Regions from separate parts of the Brachybacterium rhamnosum genome, predicted to be linked through region 1. Evidence: predicted binding sites of a transcription regulator. Region 1 holds the regulator's gene; the other holds the start of a gene.

Region 1 (9,324 bases):
GGGTGCGCCGTGGGCAAAATCCCTCGACCCCGGCGCGGGGGCGTGGGATTCTGGGACGACCCGGTGCCGCCGGGCCCCTGTCGTCCCCCATGAGGAGATCCCTGAACGTGCCCATCGCCTTCCATCCCGATTCCGAGCCCGACACCGACGTCGTGCCGAGCAGCGCCCCGGGAGCAGAAGCCGCCGAGAGCACGATCCCGGGCTCCCGCACCCGTGACCCGCTGACCGAGCGCATCCTCGCCCGCGGCGACGCCTCCGTCTCGTCGGTCACCTACGACTCCTCGACCGACGGGGACCAGCTCGACCTCGCGGACCGCCATGCCCTGCGCCGCGTCGCCGGGCTGCGCACGGACATCGAGGACGTCACCGAGGTCGAGTACCGCCAGCTGCGCCTCGAGCGCGTGGTCCTCGCGGGCCTCTACACCTCCGGCGACGTGGCGGAGGCGGAGAACAGCCTGCGCGAGCTCGCCGCGCTCGCCGAGACGGCGGGCTCCGAGGTGCTCGAGGGCGTCATGCAGCGCCGTGCCCATCCCGATCCCGCGACCTTCCTGGGCCGCGGCAAGGCCGCCGAGCTCGCCGAGGTCGTCACCGAGGTCGGCGCGGACACGGTCATCGCCGACGGCGAGCTGGCCCCCAGCCAGCGCCGCGCCCTCGAGGACATCGTCAAGGTGAAGGTCGTGGACCGCACCGCGCTCATCCTCGACATCTTCGCCCAGCACGCCAAGTCCCGCGAGGGCAAGGCGCAGGTGGAGCTCGCGCAGCTCGAGTACCTGCTGCCGCGGCTGCGCGGCTGGGGCGACTCCATGTCGCGTCAGGCCGGAGGGCGCGTCGCCGCGGGCGGCGCGGGCATGGGGTCCCGCGGCCCCGGCGAGACGAAGATCGAGCTGGATCGCCGTCGCATCCGCGACCGCATGTCCAAGCTGCGCCGCGAGATCAAGGCCATGGCCCCGGGGCGCGAGGCGCAGCGCGCGGACCGCCACCGCAACCTCGTCCCCTCGGTCGCGATCGCCGGCTACACCAACGCCGGGAAGTCCTCCCTGCTCAACCGGCTCACCGGGGCGGGCGTGCTCGTCGAGAACGCGCTGTTCGCGACGCTGGACCCGACGGTCCGGCGCACCCGGACCCCGGACGGCCGCGAGTACACCTATGCGGACACGGTGGGCTTCGTGCGGCACCTGCCCACGCAGCTCATCGAGGCCTTCCGCTCGACGCTCGAGGAGGTCGGCGATGCGGACCTCCTGCTCCACGTCGTCGACGCGTCCCACCCGGACCCGGAGGGCCAGATCCGCGCCGTGCGCACCGTGCTCGGCGAGATCGAGGGCTTCGACGTGCCCGAGATCGTCGTGCTGAACAAGGCCGACATCGCCGCCCCGGAGACCCTCGCTCGGATCCGCTCCCAGGTGGGGCTCTCCGCGGTGGTCTCCGCCCGCACGGGCGCCGGCATCGAGAAGCTGCGCGATCTCATCGCGGAGCACCTGCCCCGTCCCGCCGTCGAGGTGGACCTCGTGGTGCCCTACTCGCGGGGCGACCTGATCTCGCGGGCGCACGACACGGGGGAGGTGCTGGGTGAGGAGCATCTCGCCGAGGGCACCCACCTGCACGCCCGTGTCGACGAGGCGCTCGCCGCGGAGCTGCGCGGCGCGGCCTGAGCCGGAGCGCGGGGGCGCGCGGATACCCTGATCCGATGACCGCAGCCCCCGCCTCCGAGGCCTCCGTCGCCTCCCTGTCCACCCTGATGGAGGCGGCCGTCGGGGCCATCGGCGGCAGTCCCCGCGAGGGGCAGTCCGCGATGGCGGAGGCCGTCGACACGGCCATGCGGGGACAGCGCCATCTGCTCGTCCAGGCGGGCACCGGCACCGGCAAGTCCCTCGCCTATCTGGTCCCCGCCCTGCGGCACGCCGTGACCTCGGGGCGCCCGGTCGTCGTCTCCACGGCGACGATCGCTCTGCAGACCCAGCTCATCCGCAAGGACCTCCCGCGGATCGTCGACGCGCTCGCCCCGCACCTCCCGCGCACGCCCACCTTCGCCCTGCTCAAGGGGCGCGGGAACTACCTGTGCCGGCACAAGATGGACGGCGGCTACCCCGTCGAGGATCCCGGCTCCCTCTTCTCCGAGGCCGCGGTGGATCCCGCTTCCGGCGCGAGCGAACGGCTCGGGGACCAGGTGCGGCGACTGCGCGCCTGGGCGGAGGAGACGGAGACGGGTGACCGCGACAGCCTCGAGGACCCGGTCTCCGACCGCGCCTGGCGTCAGGTCTCCGTGCTCGGCAACCAGTGCCTCGGCCAGACCTGCCCGATGGTCGGGTCCTGCTTCGCCGAGCGCAGCCGCGAGATCGCGAAGGAGGTCGACGTCATCGTCACGAACCATGCGCTGCTCGCGATCGACGCCTTCGACGGCCACGGGATCATCCCCGAGCACGACGTGGTCGTCTTCGACGAGGCCCACGACCTCACCTCCCGCGTCACCGGCGCCGTCACCGAGGTGCTCGTCCCCGGCATGGTGCGGGGGACCGTGCGCGACCTCCGGGGTCTGGGCATGGCCGCGACCGCGCTCGACGACGCCGGCGACGAGCTGCGCGAGGCCCTCGCGCTCGTCCCCGACGGGCGGGTGATCGGGGACCTCCCGGAGCGCCTCGCCGATGCGATCGAGCAGCTTCGCGTCCAGGCCCGCACCGCCCACACCGACGCCAAGGACGCGGGGGACGAGGGCGTGGTCGGCACGGCCGGCGCGCGCAAGGCGGTGCGCTCGAGCCTGCAGGAGATCATCGACGTCTGCGAGCGTCTCCTGGACCCGGCGGAGGACGACGTCGTCTCCGTCTCCCACTCGCCCGTCACCGGGCGCTCGAGCGTGCAGGTCGCGCCGCTGAGCGTCGCGCTCGCGATGCGCGGGGCGATCCTCGAGCACCGCACGGCCGTGCTCGCCTCCGCGACCCTCGCCCTGGGCGGCCGCTTCGAGCCGCCCGCAGGGGAGGTGGGGCTCGCGCGCGCGGCACGCACCGGGGTGGACGAGGTCCCCTCCCGGGAGGACCACGGCGCCTGGGCGGGCCTCGACGTGGGAAGCCCGTTCGCCTACCGCCGCCAGGGCATCCTCTACACGGCCGCGCATCTGCCGCGGCCGGGCCGCGAGGGGCCGAGCATCGAGATGCTCGACCATCTGACCGAGCTCGTGGAGGCCTCCCACGGCGGTGCGCTGTGCCTGTTCTCCTCCCGCCGGGGCGCGGAGCTCGCCGCGGAGCACGTGCGCGCCCGGCTCGACCTCCCCATCGGCGTGCAGGGGGAGGACTCGATGGGGAACCTCGTGCGGGACTTCCGGGAGGACCCGGACACGAGCCTCTTCGGCACCCTCACCCTGTGGCAGGGCGTGGACGTCGCCGGTCAGGCCTGCCGCCTGGTGACGATCGACCGCATCCCGTTCCCGCGCCCGGACGATCCGCTGACGGCTGCGCGCCAGGAGCGCGTGGACCAGCGGGGGAGCAGCGGCTTCATGGCGGTCTCCGTGCAGCATGCGGCGCTGCTCATGGCGCAGGGCGCCGGCCGGCTGATCCGCACGCAGGAGGACCGCGGCATGGTCGCCGTGCTCGACCCGCGGCTGGCGACGGCCCGCTACGGGCAGGTGCTGAGGGCGGCGATGCCTCCGCTGTGGCCCACCCAGGACCCGCGCGTCGCAGTCGACGCGCTGAGGCGGCTCAGCGCGTCCTGAGCCTCGCGGTACGACGGCCCCGTGGCGTGACGGACGCTGAGCCCAGCGGGTACTGAACCGGAGGGGCCTGAGCTGGCTGGGACTCGGCCGGCGGAAGCCCGTGCGGTGGGGTCTGGGCCGACGGTACCCGAGCCGGTGGGGTCTGGGCCCAGCGCGACCTCAGACCGCACGGAGGACGGCGACGACCTTGCCGAGGATCTCGGCGGCGTCGCCGAGGATCGGCGTGAATGCCGGGTTGTGCGGCATGAGCCAGATGTGGCCGTCCCGCTGGGCGAACGTCTTGACGGTCGCCTCGCCGTCGATCATCGCGGCGACGATCTCGCCTTTCTCCGCCGTGGGCTGCGAGCGGACCACGACCCAGTCGCCGTCGCAGATCGCCGCGTCGATCATCGACTCGCCGACCACCTGCAGCAGGAAGAGGTCGCCGTCGCCGACGAGCCGCTCGGGCAGCGTGAAGACGTCCTCGACCTGCTCATGCGCGGTGATGGGGACGCCTGCGGCGATCCGTCCCACGAGCGGCACGGGCACGGAGGGGCCGGCCATGACCTCGGCGGGATCGGCCTCCTGCTCGGGGGCGCCGTCCTCCCCGGGCATGACGACCTCCATCGCGCGGGGGCTGCGGGGGTCGCGACGCAGGAATCCCTTGCGCTCGAGCACCTGGAGCTGGTGGGAGACCGAGGAGGACGAGGTGAGTCCCACGGCGTCGCCGATCTCCCGGATGGTGGGCGGGTAGCCGCGCGAGCGCAGCGACGCGGTGATGGTCTCCAGCACGAGCCGCTGGCGACGGGAGAGCGCGGCCGTGGCCTCGGACGGCGACTCCTCGCGCAGGCGGCGGAGCGGCTCGGGTCGGGACGGGATGCTCGGCGACATCGGGCGGTCCTCCTGGCTTCGTCTGTCTGACCCTCGCGGTTCGGTGGTCGTGTCACCCAGGGTAGGTCGGCCGGGAGCGAACTCCAAACATGTGTTCGAGTTTTCTCTTGCGTGTCGTGACGGTCTGCCCTAGAGTCGCACACAGATTCGATCGAACAGGAGTTCGTAAGATGCATACTCGTCAGGCCACCGTCACCGCTCTTCCCCTGCGTGGCACCTCTTCTGTCGCCCGTCCCGCTCGTGCAGGTGTTCGACTGGAGGTCACCCGTCGGGGCCGCATGCTCGTCACCGCGATCGCCTTCCTCCTCGGGCTGGCCGTCGCCGCCCTCGCCCTGCTCGTCCTCGACGTCCCCTCCGCCCTCGCGGGTGACGGGGCCGACGGCGAGCGGACGGTCACCGTGGCCGCCGGCGACGACCTCTGGTCCTACGCCGATCTCTACGCCCCCGAGGGCATGAGCGACGCCGACTTCGTCACCGAGGTCCGCGCGCTCAACGAGCTCCCCACCCCGCGCCTCACGCAGGGCCAGGAGATCGTGCTGCCCGCCGCGGATCCCGCCGGGCGCTGATCCCCCGGGCCAGGTACCCTGGCCCGATGCACTGCCCGTACTGCCGTCATCCCGATTCGAGGGTCGTCGACTCGCGCACGTCCGACGACGGCGGCACGATCCGGCGCCGGCGCCAGTGCCCCCAGTGCTCCCGCCGCTTCTCCACCACGGAGACGGCCTCGCTCTCCGTGCTCAAGCGATCCGGGGTGAGCGAGCCCTTCAGCCGGGCGAAGGTCATCTCCGGCGTGCGCAAGGCCTGCCAGGGTCGTCCCGTCTCCGACGATCAGCTCGCCGTCCTCGCGCAGCGCGTCGAGGAGGACATCCGTGGATCGGGCCAGGCGGAGATCGACGCCCACGGCGTCGGGCTCGCAATCCTGCAGCCGCTCCAGGAGCTGGACCTCGTGGCCTACCTCCGCTTCGCGAGCGTGTACCAGGGGTTCGAGTCCCTCGACGACTTCGAGGCGGCGATCCGTCGGCTTCGCGACGAAGGTCCGGCCTCGTCCTGAGACTCGTCCACCATGTGGTGGATTGTGGTCAGGAGACTCCCAGGGTGTGCGTAAGATAGCCCCCGTGCGCTCGCGCGGCGCACATCTGATCGGCGGTCGTGGAGGGGAAGCCACGGCCGCCGATCTCTGTCCGCGGGCCTGCCCCGAGCGGCGCTCGTCGACGGCCCTCGAGGCGCCGGGACGCCGGGCGCCGAGGGCCCACCGGGGGGGGGGGGCTCAGGCGCCGACGCCCTCCGGCAGGTCCCGGGCGTGCACCACGCCCAGATGGGTCGTGGGCCGGGTCATCGCGACATAGAGGTCCCCGGCGCCGTGCTGCTCCACGAGCTCCGCCGGCTCCACGACGACCACCGCATCGAACTCGAGGCCCTTCGCGTCCTGCGCGCTCATCACCGCGATCTCGTCGTCGACACCGGAGGAGCCGAGTCCGATCCGTCCCTGTCCGGACACCGCGCCCTGCTCCTGGAGCGCGCGGGCCACCTCGCCGATCCGCTCCGGAGTTGTGATCACCGCGGTCCGGCCGGTCCGGCCGTCGCGCCAGGACAGGACCGCGCGGGCGGCGCCCGCGGCGAGCTCGTCCGGTCCCACCCTGAGGATCTCGGGGTCGCTCTCGCCCTCGCGCACCGAGCTCACCGTCGTGACCGGCAGGTCGTGGGCGGCCGCCATGGCGAGGGCCCGCTCCATGATCCGGGCCGGCGTGCGGTAGTTGACCGTGAGGCTCTCGACCTGGAGGCGGTCCTGGACATACGGGGAGAGCGCGGCGGACCAGGAGGAGGCCCCGCCCGCGGAGGAGGTCTGCGCGACGTCGCCCACGACGGTGAACGACTTCGTCGGGCAGCGGCGCATGAGGGCGCGCCAGCTCATGGGGGAGTGCTCCTGCGCCTCGTCGACCACGACGTGGCCGTAGGTCCACGAGCGCTCGGAGGAGGCGCGCTCGGCGAGGGAGCGCCCGTCGCGGACCCGCGTGACCTGGTCGGCGAGGTCCTCGGCGCGGACGATCCCCGAGCTGTCCACGTTCTCGAGCACGCGCCGGGCGTATTCGACGTCCGCCGCACGCCGGGAGGCGGCCTCCTGGGCACGGGCCTCGTCGGGCGCGGAGTCCTCCCCGAGGAGCTCGGCGACCTCGTCGAGCAGCGGCACGTCCTCGACCGTCCAGGGCTCGTCCTTGCCGCGCACGAGCAGATGCACGTGATCGGCAAGGGAGCGCGGGGCGGCCTCCCGGAGGCGATCGGGCCGCGAGAGCAGGATCCGCAGGAAGCCCTGCGGCGAGTAGGGGAGCCAGGCGAGGTTCAGCGCCCGGCGCACGTCGGGATCGCTCCGCAGATCGGCGAGGAGGTCGCCGCGGTCCTCGGGGACGACGGTGCGGCCCTCGGCGGCGAGCGCCTTCTCGTAGCGGGTGACGAGCCGGTTCAGCGCGGCGCGCACGAAGACCGCGCGCGCGGCGTTGTGGGGCTTGTGGCCCGAGCGTGCCTCGCGCCGGGCGCCGCGCACGTCGTCCCGGCTGAGCACGAGCTCGGTCCCGTCGATGCGAAGGTGCACGTCCTCCGCGGGGATGCGCTGGCGCTGCTTGACCGCACGGGAGAGCAGCTCGGCCATGTCGGCGTGCCCCTTGACCCGCGCCACGGGGTCCGGATCGTGCAGCGTCGTCTCGACGCCCGGGTACAGGGTCCCGGGCGTGGTCATCACGACGCCGGACTCGCCGAGGCTCGGCAGCACGCGCTCGATGTAGCGCAGGAACCCCTGGGTGGGGGCCATGATCAGCACGCCCGTGTGCTCGAGGCGGCGTCGGTGGGTGTAGAGCAGGTAGGCGGCGCGGTGGAGCGCCACGGCGGTCTTGCCGGTGCCCGGCCCGCCCTGGACCACGAGCACGCCGCGGTTCTCGGAGCGGATGATGCGGTCCTGCTCGGCCTGGATGGTCGCGACGATGTCGCCCATGCGGCCGGTGCGGCGCTCGGAGACCGCGGCGAGCAGGGCGCCCTCGCCCTGCAGCACCACGTCGTCCCCCTCGGCGAGCACCGTCGGGTCCAGGACGTCGTCCTCCAGGCCGGTGATCGTGCGGCCGCGGCTGATGAGGTGGCGCCGCAGGCGCACCCCCTGCCGGTCGGCGCTGGTGGCCTGGTAGAAGGGGGCCGCGGCGGGGGCGCGCCAGTCCACGAGCATCTGCTCGCGCTCCGCGGTGAACAGGCCGATGCGGCCGATGTACCGCCGGGCGTCCTCCTCGGTGTCGAGCCGCCCGAAGACCACGCCGTGGGACACCGAGCGCAGCAGTGCGAGACGGTCCTCGTACAGCGCCATGAAGGAGTCCCGCTCGGAGCGGTTCTGATGGGTGGAGGCGTGCTGGGACGCCTGGATGCTCTCGAGGTTGCCCTCGACCTGGATGATGAGCTCGTCGAGCCGTGCGTAGAGTCGATCGGCGTGCGTCTGCTCACGCGCGATCTCGCGACGGATCTGCTCCTCGGCGTCGTCCACGGACCTGCTCCCCCTGACGTTTCCACTCCTGCCGGCCGCCGACCGAGGACATCGGGCCGGCGAAGCGCGGTGGTCCATTATGGTGGACGCGCCTGGGTGCGCGCGCCACCCGTCGGCCCGGGAGGAGGGGACAGATGCGTGATCCTCGGGATCTGTATTCGTTCGAGGCCTCGGAGCTGCTCGAGGCGGTGCCCCGTGAGGGCCTCACGCTCGTCCATGCGCTGCCGGGCATGGTCGACGCCGGGAACGCCTGCCGCATCGCGGCGACCTATCTCCGCGACGAGCTGCGCCACGTCCGGCTCGTGAGCTTCGACGTCGACGAGCTGCTGGACTATCGCGGCTCCCGACCGCAGGCGGTCTTCGACGGGGTCTCCTTCCAGCGGGTCGAGATCCCCGAGCTCACGCTCTCGCTCATGTACGACGATTCGGACCAGCCGTTCCTGCTCCTGGACGGTCCGGAGCCCGATCTCCAGTGGAAGCGGCTCGCCCAGGCGATCGTGGACCTCGTGGAGTTCTTCGGCGTGCGCCGGGTGGTGGGGATGCAGGCCGTCCCCATGGCCGTTCCGCACACCCGCCCGATCGGGCTGTTCGCCCATGCGAACGATCCCGAGCTGCTCGGCGGGCAGGAGCGTCGCCCGCCCGAGGGGTCCCTGCGGCCCGAGGAGGGCACGGAGATCGTGATTCCGGCCGGCTTCGGTGCGCTCCTCGAGGTCGAGCTGGGCCGCGCGGGTCATCCGGCGATGGGCTACGCGGCCCAGGTGCCGCACTACCTGGCCCGCACGGACTTCCCCGCGGGGGCGCTCGCGCTGCTGCGCCGGGTCTCCGGAGGAGCCGGGCTGGACCTGCCGCTCGTGGCGCTGGGGGATCTCACGGACGCCGCCGGCGCGGCGCTCGAGAGCACCCTGGAGCGCAACGCCGAGGTGGGGCAGGTCGTCAGCGCCCTGGAGGAGCAGTACGACGCGGACCGTGACGAGGAGGGGTCGCCGCTCGCGACGACGGTCGACATGCCGACCGCGGACGAGATCGGCGACCACTTCGAGCGCTTCCTCGCGGATCGTGACGGCGACGGACGGGACACCCCGCCGTCGCTGTGATCGCCCCGGCCCCTCGAGCTCGGGACCGCATGTGAACGGCGCCACCTCCGTGCCAGAATGGTCGCTCCGCAGCAACGGCGTCGCACGGGCGACCGCCGCAGGACGCACACGAGGAGACGGACAGGTATGGCACAGGGCTCGGT
Region 2 (9,324 bases), on a different contig from region 1:
GCAGCCGCTCGAGGGGCTCACCGTGCTCGTGGACCCCGAGCAGTCCCCCGCCCTCGCCGCCGCCGCGGGGGCGCTCGCGCGCGCTGCCGGCGCCAGGACGCTCCGCACCCCCGGCGGGGACCCCGGCCGCAGCGCGCAGAGCGTCGCCGCCGTGAAGGAGGCCGCGGGCGAGGACCCCTCCACCGGGCTGCTCGCCCTCGGGCCGGGCTTCGGCGCGGCCGACGCCTGGGAGGCCCGTCTGCACCGCGTGCTCACCGTTCCCGAGCTGCCCGGCGGCGGGCAGACCGTCTTCCCCGGCCGCCGCATGGTCGCCGCCTACGGCACCCCCGGGGTCCCGTCGCTGGGGATCCTCGGCGAGCAGGACGTCCAGGCGACCATCACCCGGGTCCAGGAGCTCACCGCGCAGTACCAGGCGCTCACGGACGAGGTCGTCGTCCCCGCCTTCGAGATCATCGCGACGCTCGCCTCCTCCCAGCCGGGGGCCGACGGCGACTACTCGCGCGAGCTCGGCATCGACGGCCTGCGCGAGTGGGTCGACGCCGCCGGCGAGGCCGGGGTGTACGTGGTGCTCGACCTCCAGCCCGGCACCGAGTCCTTCCCCTCCCAGGCGCAGCTCGTCGAGGAGCTGCTCACGGCGCCGCACGTGGGCCTCGCCCTCGACGCCGAGTGGCGGCTGGAGCCCGGCCAGAAGCACCTCGAGCAGATCGGCTCGGTGAGCGCCGCCGAGGTCAACGAGACCGCGCAGTGGCTCGCCGAGCTCACCGCCCGCCACGACCTCCCCCAGAAGGCGTTCGTGCTCCACCAGTTCACCCGCTCGATGATCACCGACCGGCAGGACCTGGACACCTCGCATCCCGAGCTCGCGATGATCGTCCACGCCGACGGCGCCGGCACCCCCGATGACAAGCTCACGACCTGGCGCGCCCTCCAGAAGGATCTGCCCGCCGGGATCGTCATGGCGTGGAAGAACTTCTACGACGAGGACGCCCCGATGTTCACCCCCGAGCAGACCTACGACGTCGAGCCGCGCCCCTGGTTCGTCTCCTACCAGTAGCCCGCCGGGTTGAGCGCCCCCGCGGTCAGAGCCGCGCGGCGAGCAGCTCGAGGGAGCGCGCGCCTCGGAAGGCGTGGCCGCCCTCCTCGACGACGAGCTGCGGGGCGGGCCCGCCGGTCGCCTCCCACACGGGGCCCAGCGCGGCGAAGGCCTCCCGGGTCGCCTCGATCGGGAAGATCGGGTCCTGCTCGCCCGCCTCGATGACGAGCGGGCGCGGGGCGATGAGGGCGGCGATGTCGGCCATCTCGAGCTCCGGCAGCAGCCCGGGGACGATGTTGCAGGGGCAGTGCCGGATCGAGGCGATCGACGCCGCGAAGCTCGAGAAGTAGGTCGCGACCAGGGATGCTGCGATGCTCGGCTCCACGGCGGCGAGCAGCAGCGCGACCGCTCCCCCGCCGGAGCCGCCGGCCACGCCCACCCGCTGCGGGTCCACGCCGGGCAGGGTGCGCAGGGCCTGCGCGGCGGCGCGGGCGTCGGCCACGCGGGCCCCCATGACGGGGGCGCCGTGCAGCAGGTGCCGGGCGGCGTCGATCCCGCAGGTGCTCTCCGCCGGGTCCTCCGGCACCGCGCCGCCGGGGCGCGCGAAGCGGCGCCGGCCGAAGCTGATCATCTCCGGGCACAGCACCGTCATCCCGGCCGCGACGAGCTTGCGGGCGAGCGCGTCGTGGTAGCCGTCGGGCTCGACCAGGTCGTCGATGCCGCGGCCGTGCCCGGCGACGAGCACCACGGCGGCGCCGCTCGCCCGCGCCGGCTCGGGGCGCAGCAGGAAGGCGGGCACGCCCTCCTCCTTGCCGGGCACGCGGATCTCCACGGACTCGGCGCCGTCGGGCGTGGAATCGTCGGGGCGGGGAGCGAGGCGCGCTCCGTCGGGGGTCCCCTCGGTCAGGCCGAGCAGCGCGCGCAGGCGGTCCCGGGAGGCGTCGGCTGCAGTCATGACCGAAGACTAGGCGTCAGTGGTTGCTCGGGATCCACCCCTCGCCGCAGGTGCCGCCCATCTCCGAGGCGTCGATGCGCACCTCCTCGCCGCGGGCGTCGAGCAGCGGCTGGTAGCTCGAGGCGACCTCGCGGCTGCCCTCGGGGATGTAGTGGAGGATCAGCGAGCGGCGGAACCGGTCCGTGCTCGTGTTCGGCTTCGAGCCGTGCACGAGGCTGCCGTGGAAGATCAGCATGTCGCCGGCGCGCATGTCCGTCTGCACCACGCGCAGGTGCTCGGGGATGGAGACGGTGATGGTCGTGAACGATTCGGCGGCGTCGGCCTCCTCGGGGCACTCGATGTCGTAGCGGTGGGTGCCGGGGACCACGCCCAGGGCGCCGTTCTCGCCGTCGCAGTCGTCCACCGCGATCCAGGCGGCGATGCAGGTCTCGGGGTGGGACTGCAGGAAGTAGTTGTCCTGGTGCATGGCCTGGCCGCGGGCGCCCGGGGGCTTGAAGTAGAACATCGACTGCGCGGCCCAGACGGGTCCGACGGCCTCCTCGACGCGGCCCATGACGCGCCGCTCGAGCAGCCACCGCCGGGCGAGGCGGCCGGGGGCGTGGTCGTCACGGTGCGGCTGGATCATGCGGGGGTAGGCGTGGAGGGGGTCGTCCTCGGGGGTCTCGTGGAAGGCGCCGCCGGTGCCGTCCTCCTCGATGTGGCGCGTGTACGTCTCCCGCAGCTCGGCGATCTCCTCGGCGTCGAGCACGCGGCGCAGGTGCACGGCGCCGCTGCGCTCGTAGGCCTCGGCGAGGACGGCGGGGTCGAGGCCGGCCGCGTCGAGGATCAGGAGATCGACGTCGGGGGCCGGGGTGGTGGAGGGATTGTCGGAGAGGGTCGTCATGGTGCGAGTCTTGTCATGGCGACCGTCGGCGACCAGGTGATCGGAGGGTGGGGACATGGATGATCCTGCTGCGCGCGCCCAGGCGCCTGCTGTCGAGGTGCCTCCGCCGGAGTTCGGCCGGGTCGTCGCCGGGGAGCACGACGAGGGCGCCGGGTACCACGTACGCCGTTCGCGGGGGACGCAGGACTGGCTGCTGCTGCACACCGTCGCCGGGGCAGGGCTGCTGCGCCCGTCGGCCGGTCCGCCGCTGCGCCTGGGCCCAGGTGCCGCGGCGCTGATCGCGCCGGGCACCGTCCATGACTACGGCACGGACCCCGCGGTCGGGCGCTGGCGGCTGCTGTACGCCCACGTCCATCCGCCGGCGAGCTGGACGGCGCTTCTGGACTGGCCGGAGGCCGCGCCGGGGACGGGGCTCATCACGCTCGGGGCGGAGGTGGAGGCGCGCGTGCTGCCCTCGCTGCGCTCCGCCGCGCGGGCTACGCGCCTCGAGGTGGGGCGCCCGGAGCTGTTCGCGCTGAACGGGCTCGAGGCGGCGCTACTCTGGTACGACACGCAGAACCCGCGCCGGCACCGGATCGACGAGCGCCTGCTGCGCGTGCTCGAGCACATCGACGCGCACCTCGCGGAGGACCTCTCGCTGCGCCGGCTCGCCGAGGTGGCGCACCTGTCCCCGTCGCGGTTCTCGCACCTGTTCTCCGCGCAGGTGGGGTCGGCGCCCGCCGCGTACGTGGAGGCGCAGCGCCTCGAGCTCGCCGCGCACCTGCTCGAGCTCACCCCGGATCCGGTCGCCCGGATCGCGAGACGCGTGGGCTACGCGGACCCGCTGTACTTCTCGCGGCGGTTCCGCGCCCGGCACGGGGTGAGCCCGCGCGAGCACCAGTCGCGCCGACGCGCTTGACCCACGGCGCATTCCCGCGCATCCGTGCATCCGGTCAGAAGGGCGGTTCCTGGAACTCGGGGAACTCCGGTGGTGGAGGGTCGACACCGGGCGGACCGTCCCAGGCCGTGTAGTGCTCCTCGTGGAAGGCGTACCAACGCTGCCACATCGCCTCCTCCTCGGGGGTGGCGAAGCAGCACTCGCGCTCCATGCGCTCCCACACCGGGGCGTATCTCTTCTCGTCCAGGTAGAGGTCCCAGAGCCGCTGGTACTCGGCGGCGAGGGTTGCGGTGACGAGGTCCCGGTTCGTGGTGACCTCACTCCAGGCGGTCCCGTCGACGGACCAGCGCGTGGCGCGGCCGCCGTCCGTGCGCTCGGGGTCGAGCCGGCCCTGCGTCTTCGCCGCATGGTGGCGCCGGCACAGGCCGTGGAGGTTCGCGGGGGTGGTGGGGCCGCCGCGGCACGGGTGGAGGTGGTCGAACTCCTCGATGTGGTCGACCTCCCCCGCGTCGACGAGGGTGCGGGTGCAGCCGGGGACGGCGCAGACGGTGTCGACGAGCTTCACGTGCTCGAGCATCGCCCGTGAGGGCCGGTACTGCTGCGCCGCGACGGGCAGGAACTCCCCGCTGATCGGATCGGTCAGCACGCGGTGCCACACCGGTGCGTCCCCGCACAGGGCCCGCGCCATCTCGGCGGGGATCGGGATCGTGCCGTCGAGCGTGCCGGGCGCATCGCTCACGCCGAGGAGGGACAGGACGGGGACGAGGAGGTGCAGCCGCAGCGGCATCCGCGGCACGGGCACTCCCCCGGTGGCGATCGTCGAGCGGGTGAGGAGGAGATAGCGGATCGCGCCGAGCGTCATGTGCCGCCCCGCGGCGGCGGCGTCGCCGTCCACGTCCCAGGGGATCTCGACGTCCTGCGCCCCGGCGGCGATCCGTTCGAGGGCGTGGCGCTGCGCGTCCTGCACCGCACGGGCCGCCTTGTCCAGGCGCCGGCCGAGGCCCAGGATCTCGGGGATCGGCCCCGTCACGCTCAGGCATGCGGTCGCATCGGCGTTCACGTCGATCCGCACGTCCCGCTTCGACTCGGGGGAGCCGTCCGCTGCGGTGCGACCGAACCAGAGCACGAGTGTGCGCAGCAGGGTCCAGAAGCGGTCCGGGGACAGGGAGTCCAGCTGCCAGCCCGCGACCTGCTCGTCCACCAGATGCCGCTGCTCGGCGGTCAGATCCCGGACCGAGCGCAGGACGTGGTCGAACCATTCCGCGGGGAGCGCGCCGGCCTCGACCTCGGCGAGGCAGCGGGGCAGGTCGGTGACGCCGACGAAGGCATCGCGCTGACGGGTCGTGGCGCGGCCGATCCTGGCGCGCAGCACCATCCCCACCGCCGCCGCGTTCACGTCGCCGTCCTCCTCCCCCGCCTTCGCGTCCCACAGGGCGGCGAGGTCCCGCAGCTCAGCGACGTAGAGCGCCGCGAGCACGGTGCGCCGCCGGTCCAGGAGCCGACGGAGGACCACGGCCTCCTCGGACTCCTCCTCCACGAGCGCGAGGCCGGCGATGGTCCCCGCCGTCACCTCGCTCCGGCCCTTCACCGTTCCCCGCAGGACGCGCGGGAGCGCCTGCTCCGGCTCCCCCGGCCGGCGCGCAGCGGAAGCAGCCGACTCCTCAGGGAGGAGCGCGGGAGTGGGAGTGGGAGGCGGCGAGCCCTCCTCGCCGCGCGGCACGGGCTCGCGCGAGAGCGTCGACATCACCCACCACCTCCCTCGCACCGACCGGGATCTGCATGCGGAAGGACGGGGAAGCGTCAGCGATTCCCGCCCGTCACGTTCCCTCCATTTTAGAACAGTTGATCGATGATCACCAGGGCCCGTCGAGAACTGCCGAAGAATGTGGACAACCCTGCGCTGGGGAGGAACGATCGGCATCACGACCTGCACAGATGCGCACACTCACCCGCCCACCATCGAGACGCAGGAAATCCCTGACGAGAAGAGGTCACGATCCGCGCCGATCACGATTCTCGGGAAGTACATGATGTACGCGATTTTCTGGAGGGACCGTCGGCCGGTGCGCCACAGGAGCGAGAGACGGGGGCGCCGTCGACCGACGCGCCGCCGGCGAGGGGGGCGAGGTGGCGGGCAGAGGCGCTCCCCCACCGCCCTCACATGTCCGCGTAGCGGGAGCGCAGGATCGAGAAGACGCCGAAGAGGATGAGACCCACGCCCACGAGGATCAGCAACACGGTCCCGGCCGGGAGGGACGCCATCGTGGAGAGAGCGGCGTCGAGGCCGCCGGCCTTGTCAGGATCCGCGGTGATCGCCGCCCAGCCGAACAGGGCGCCCACGGCCACGAGCGCCACGCCCTTGGCGACGTACCCGGCGGTGCCGCTCACGGTCACGGCCCGGGAGACCGTGCGGTGGCGTCGGCCCTCGAGCTGCTTCTCGAAGCGGCGCGTCACCCCGGCGACGACGTGATAGATCCCGATCCCGATGATGACGAGGGCGACGACGCCCACGAGCAGCCGCCCGGCGGGGGCGGTCATGAGGGCGGCGGTCACCGAGTCCGTCTGCTGCTCGGAGGAGCTGCCGCTGCCGATCGCGAAGCGCAGGGCGGTCGAGGCGAGCGCCGCATAGACGATCGCCTTGCCGAGGGTCTTCACGACGTGCTGGGCGGCGTCCGCTCGACCGTCGGCCTGCCGGGCGCCGAACCAGGCCTCCGCGACGTGCCACAGGGCGAGGGCGATCATCGCGACACCGCCGGTCCACAGCAGCACGGGACCACCGGGGGCGGAGGCGATGGAGCGCAGGGCGCCGGACTGGTCCGCCTCACCGCCGGAGCCGAGGGCGATCCGCAGCGCGATCGCGCCGATGAGCAGGTGCACGAGCCCACTGACGACGAAGCCGGCGCGGGCGAGGCCCTCGAAGACGGGGTGCTCGGCGACCTCCTCGGCGGCGTCCTCGGCACGGCGCGCGGTGTCCTCCGCACGGCGGGCGGCGCGGCGGGCGTCCTCAGGCTGGGGCATGTCCATGGCGGCAGGATAGGGGCCCCGGACGGCGACGCGCCCCGCCACCGGGGACGGTGACGGGGCGCGTCGGGAACGTGGGGATCGTTCCCCAGGCCGCGGCGGTGCGGCGGGAGGTCAGGCGCCCGTGCGGATCTCCGCGACCGCCTGGTCGAGCTCGTCGATGGCCTCCTTCGGGGGCTTCGGCGTCACGAGGCTCACGAGCACCGCGACGGCGAGGCCCACGGCGAAGCCGGGGATGATCTCGTAGAGGCGGTCCGGCAGCAGCCCGAACAGGGTGCCGAGCTCCGTCTGCCCCCAGACGAAGGCGACGACGGCGCCGCTGACCATGCCGGCGAGGGCGCCCATCGCGGAGAGGCCGCGCCAGAAGAGGCTCAGCAGAACGACGGGGCCGAAGGCGGAGCCGAAGCCGGCCCAGGCGAAGCCCACGAGGTCCAGCACGGAGGCGTTCGGGTTCAATGCGAGCAGCAGCGCGAACACGGCGACGGCGAGCACGGCCGCACGGCCCCACCACAGCTTCGCCTTGGGCGAGGTGGCCTTGCCGGCGGCGCCGAGGAGGTCCTCGACGAGCGCGGAGCTCGTGACGATGAGCTGCGAGGAGATCGTGGACATGATCGCGGCGAGCACCGCGGCCAGCAGGAACCCGGCGATCAGCGGGTGGAAGAGGATCTGGGCCATGTCCAGGAACACCGACTCGGCGTTCTTGGTGTCCGTGAGGGACTGGCCCGGGTTCTGCTGCATGTAGGCGAGGCCCGCGATCGCGGTGAGGATCGCACCGATCACGCAGATGACCATCCAGCCGATGCCCACGGTCGCGCCGTACTTCGCATCGCGGGCGGAGCGCAGCGCCATGAAGCGCACGATGATGTGCGGCTGGCCGAAGTAGCCGAGGCCCCAGGCCACGTTGCCGACGATCGCGACGATGCTCGCCCCCGCGACGAGGGAGCCGAACTCGGGGTTCTCCACGAAGGCGGAGTGGAACATCTGCGCGGGGCCGCCCGTGACGACCATCGCGACGATCGGCACGGCGATGAGGGAGACCATCATGATCAGGCCCTGGACGACGTCGGTGTAGCTCGCGCCGAGGAACCCGCCGAAGAGGGTGTAGACGATGGTCACGCCCGCCACGAGGAGCATGCCGACCACGTAGGAGCCGCCGAAGGTGGACTCGAAGAAGAGGCCGCCCGCGACCATGCCGGAGGAGACGTAGAAGGCGAAGAACACGAGGATCACGAGGCCCGCAGCGATGCGCAGCAGGCGCGTGCGGTCCCGCAGGCGGCTCTCGAAGAAGCTGGGGAGCGTGATCGAGTTGCCGGCGATCTGCGTGTGCTGACGCAGCCGCGGGGCGACGACGATCCAGTTCACGGCCGCGCCGACGGTGAGGCCGATCGCGATCCAGACCTCGACGAGGCCGGAGAGGTAGAGAGCGCCGGGCAGACCCATCATGAGCCAGCCGGACATGTCCGAGGCGCCGGCGGAGAGCGCTGCGGTGAACGGGTGCAGGTTGCGCCCGCCGAGCATGTAGTCCTCGCCGTCATCGGTCTTGCGGTACGCGTAGAGACCGATCGCGAGCATGGCCAGGAAGTAGATCCCGACCGCGATGAGCTTGAACGTCAGGTCCATGGGTCCTCCGAGGAGCGGGGTGGGGGAAGGGCGGGGAGAGAGGGGTGGAGGGCGGGGGGCCCGTCGACCGTAACGATCAGCGAGACGGGGCGCACGTCGGCGCGGAGGGTTCAGACGGCGCCGATCGCACGGTCCGTGCGCTCCCGGATATCCGTGAGGACCTGCGCGATCGGCTGCTCGGCAAGCTCCTTCATGAAGGGCTCGACCTTGACCGGCCCGGTGTAACCGGCGTCACGCACAGCGCCCATGAATCCGTCGAGATCGATGACCCCGGTCGCGAAGGGCAGGCGCCGGTCGAGGTCCATCTGCTCGTCACGCTCGCGGTCGTCGCGGGCGTCGTTGATGTCCACGGAGACGACGTCGGCGTCGGTGAGCCCGGCGAGGTCCTCGGCGCTCTCGCCGGCGGTGTACCAGTGGTAGCTGTCGAGGATGAGGCCGACGTTGCCGGCGCCGGTCTCCGCGATGAGCTCGCGGGCCTCGCGGATGCCGTGGATGAAGGGGAAGCGCTCGGTGGACCAGAAGGTCTTGGGGCCGATGTACTCCAGGCCCAGGCGGAGGCCGGAATCCGCGAGGAGCTCGGCGACGAGGGCGAGGCGGCCCACGTGGAGTCGCCAGTTCTCGCGGTGGTCGCGGTCCTCGTGCATGGGGCGGATCCAGGTGCCGACGGCGCTCACGCCCGCGGCGGTGAGCAGGTCGAGGGCGTCGGGGAGCTGGGCGAGGGCCTGGCGGAACTCCTCCGCGGGGGCGTCGAGGCCGATGGGCAGGCCCGCGATCCCCCAGCGCAGCCCCTTCTCGCGCACCGCGTCGCCGTGCTCGACGACGGCCTGACGGCTGGGGAGGGAGGAAAAGTACGAGGGATCGGGGTCGACGCCGCCGAATCCGAGGCTGGAGGCGAGGTCGACCGCGTCCGTGTGGTCGAGGGTCAGCCCGAGGGC

What was found. The regulator LexA, encoded in region 1, represses DNA repair genes until DNA is damaged. The targets are predictions, from matches to a motif close to TCGAACANNTGTTCGA.
Region 2: a site for LexA is predicted at 5,583-5,598, ahead of ABD080_RS06345 (HNH endonuclease signature motif containing protein). Genes of this name have one in related genera too.

What each region holds. Positions count from the first base shown of each region.
Region 1 is NZ_BAAAIS010000001.1:301,306-310,629, reverse strand. Features, by position in the region: gene hflX (GTPase HflX) at 108-1,649, shown strand; gene ABD080_RS01425 (ATP-dependent DNA helicase) at 1,685-3,700, shown strand; gene lexA (transcriptional repressor LexA) at 3,860-4,570, opposite strand; gene ABD080_RS01415 (peptidoglycan-binding protein LysM) at 4,849-5,136, shown strand; gene nrdR (transcriptional regulator NrdR) at 5,163-5,621, shown strand; gene ABD080_RS01405 (HelD family protein) at 5,838-8,087, opposite strand; gene ABD080_RS01400 (proteasome assembly chaperone family protein) at 8,222-9,181, shown strand; gene ABD080_RS01395 (cold-shock protein) at 9,308-9,324, shown strand, end outside.
Region 2 is NZ_BAAAIS010000002.1:984,564-993,887, reverse strand. Features, by position in the region: gene ABD080_RS06365 (hypothetical protein) at 1-1,054, shown strand, start outside; gene ABD080_RS06360 (alpha/beta hydrolase family protein) at 1,080-1,988, opposite strand; gene ABD080_RS06355 (phytanoyl-CoA dioxygenase family protein) at 2,005-2,928, opposite strand; gene ABD080_RS06350 (helix-turn-helix domain-containing protein) at 2,927-3,769, shown strand; gene ABD080_RS06345 (HNH endonuclease signature motif containing protein) at 3,804-5,318, opposite strand; gene ABD080_RS06340 (DUF1206 domain-containing protein) at 5,906-6,772, opposite strand; gene putP (sodium/proline symporter PutP) at 6,884-8,389, opposite strand; gene ABD080_RS06330 (sugar phosphate isomerase/epimerase family protein) at 8,500-9,324, opposite strand, start outside.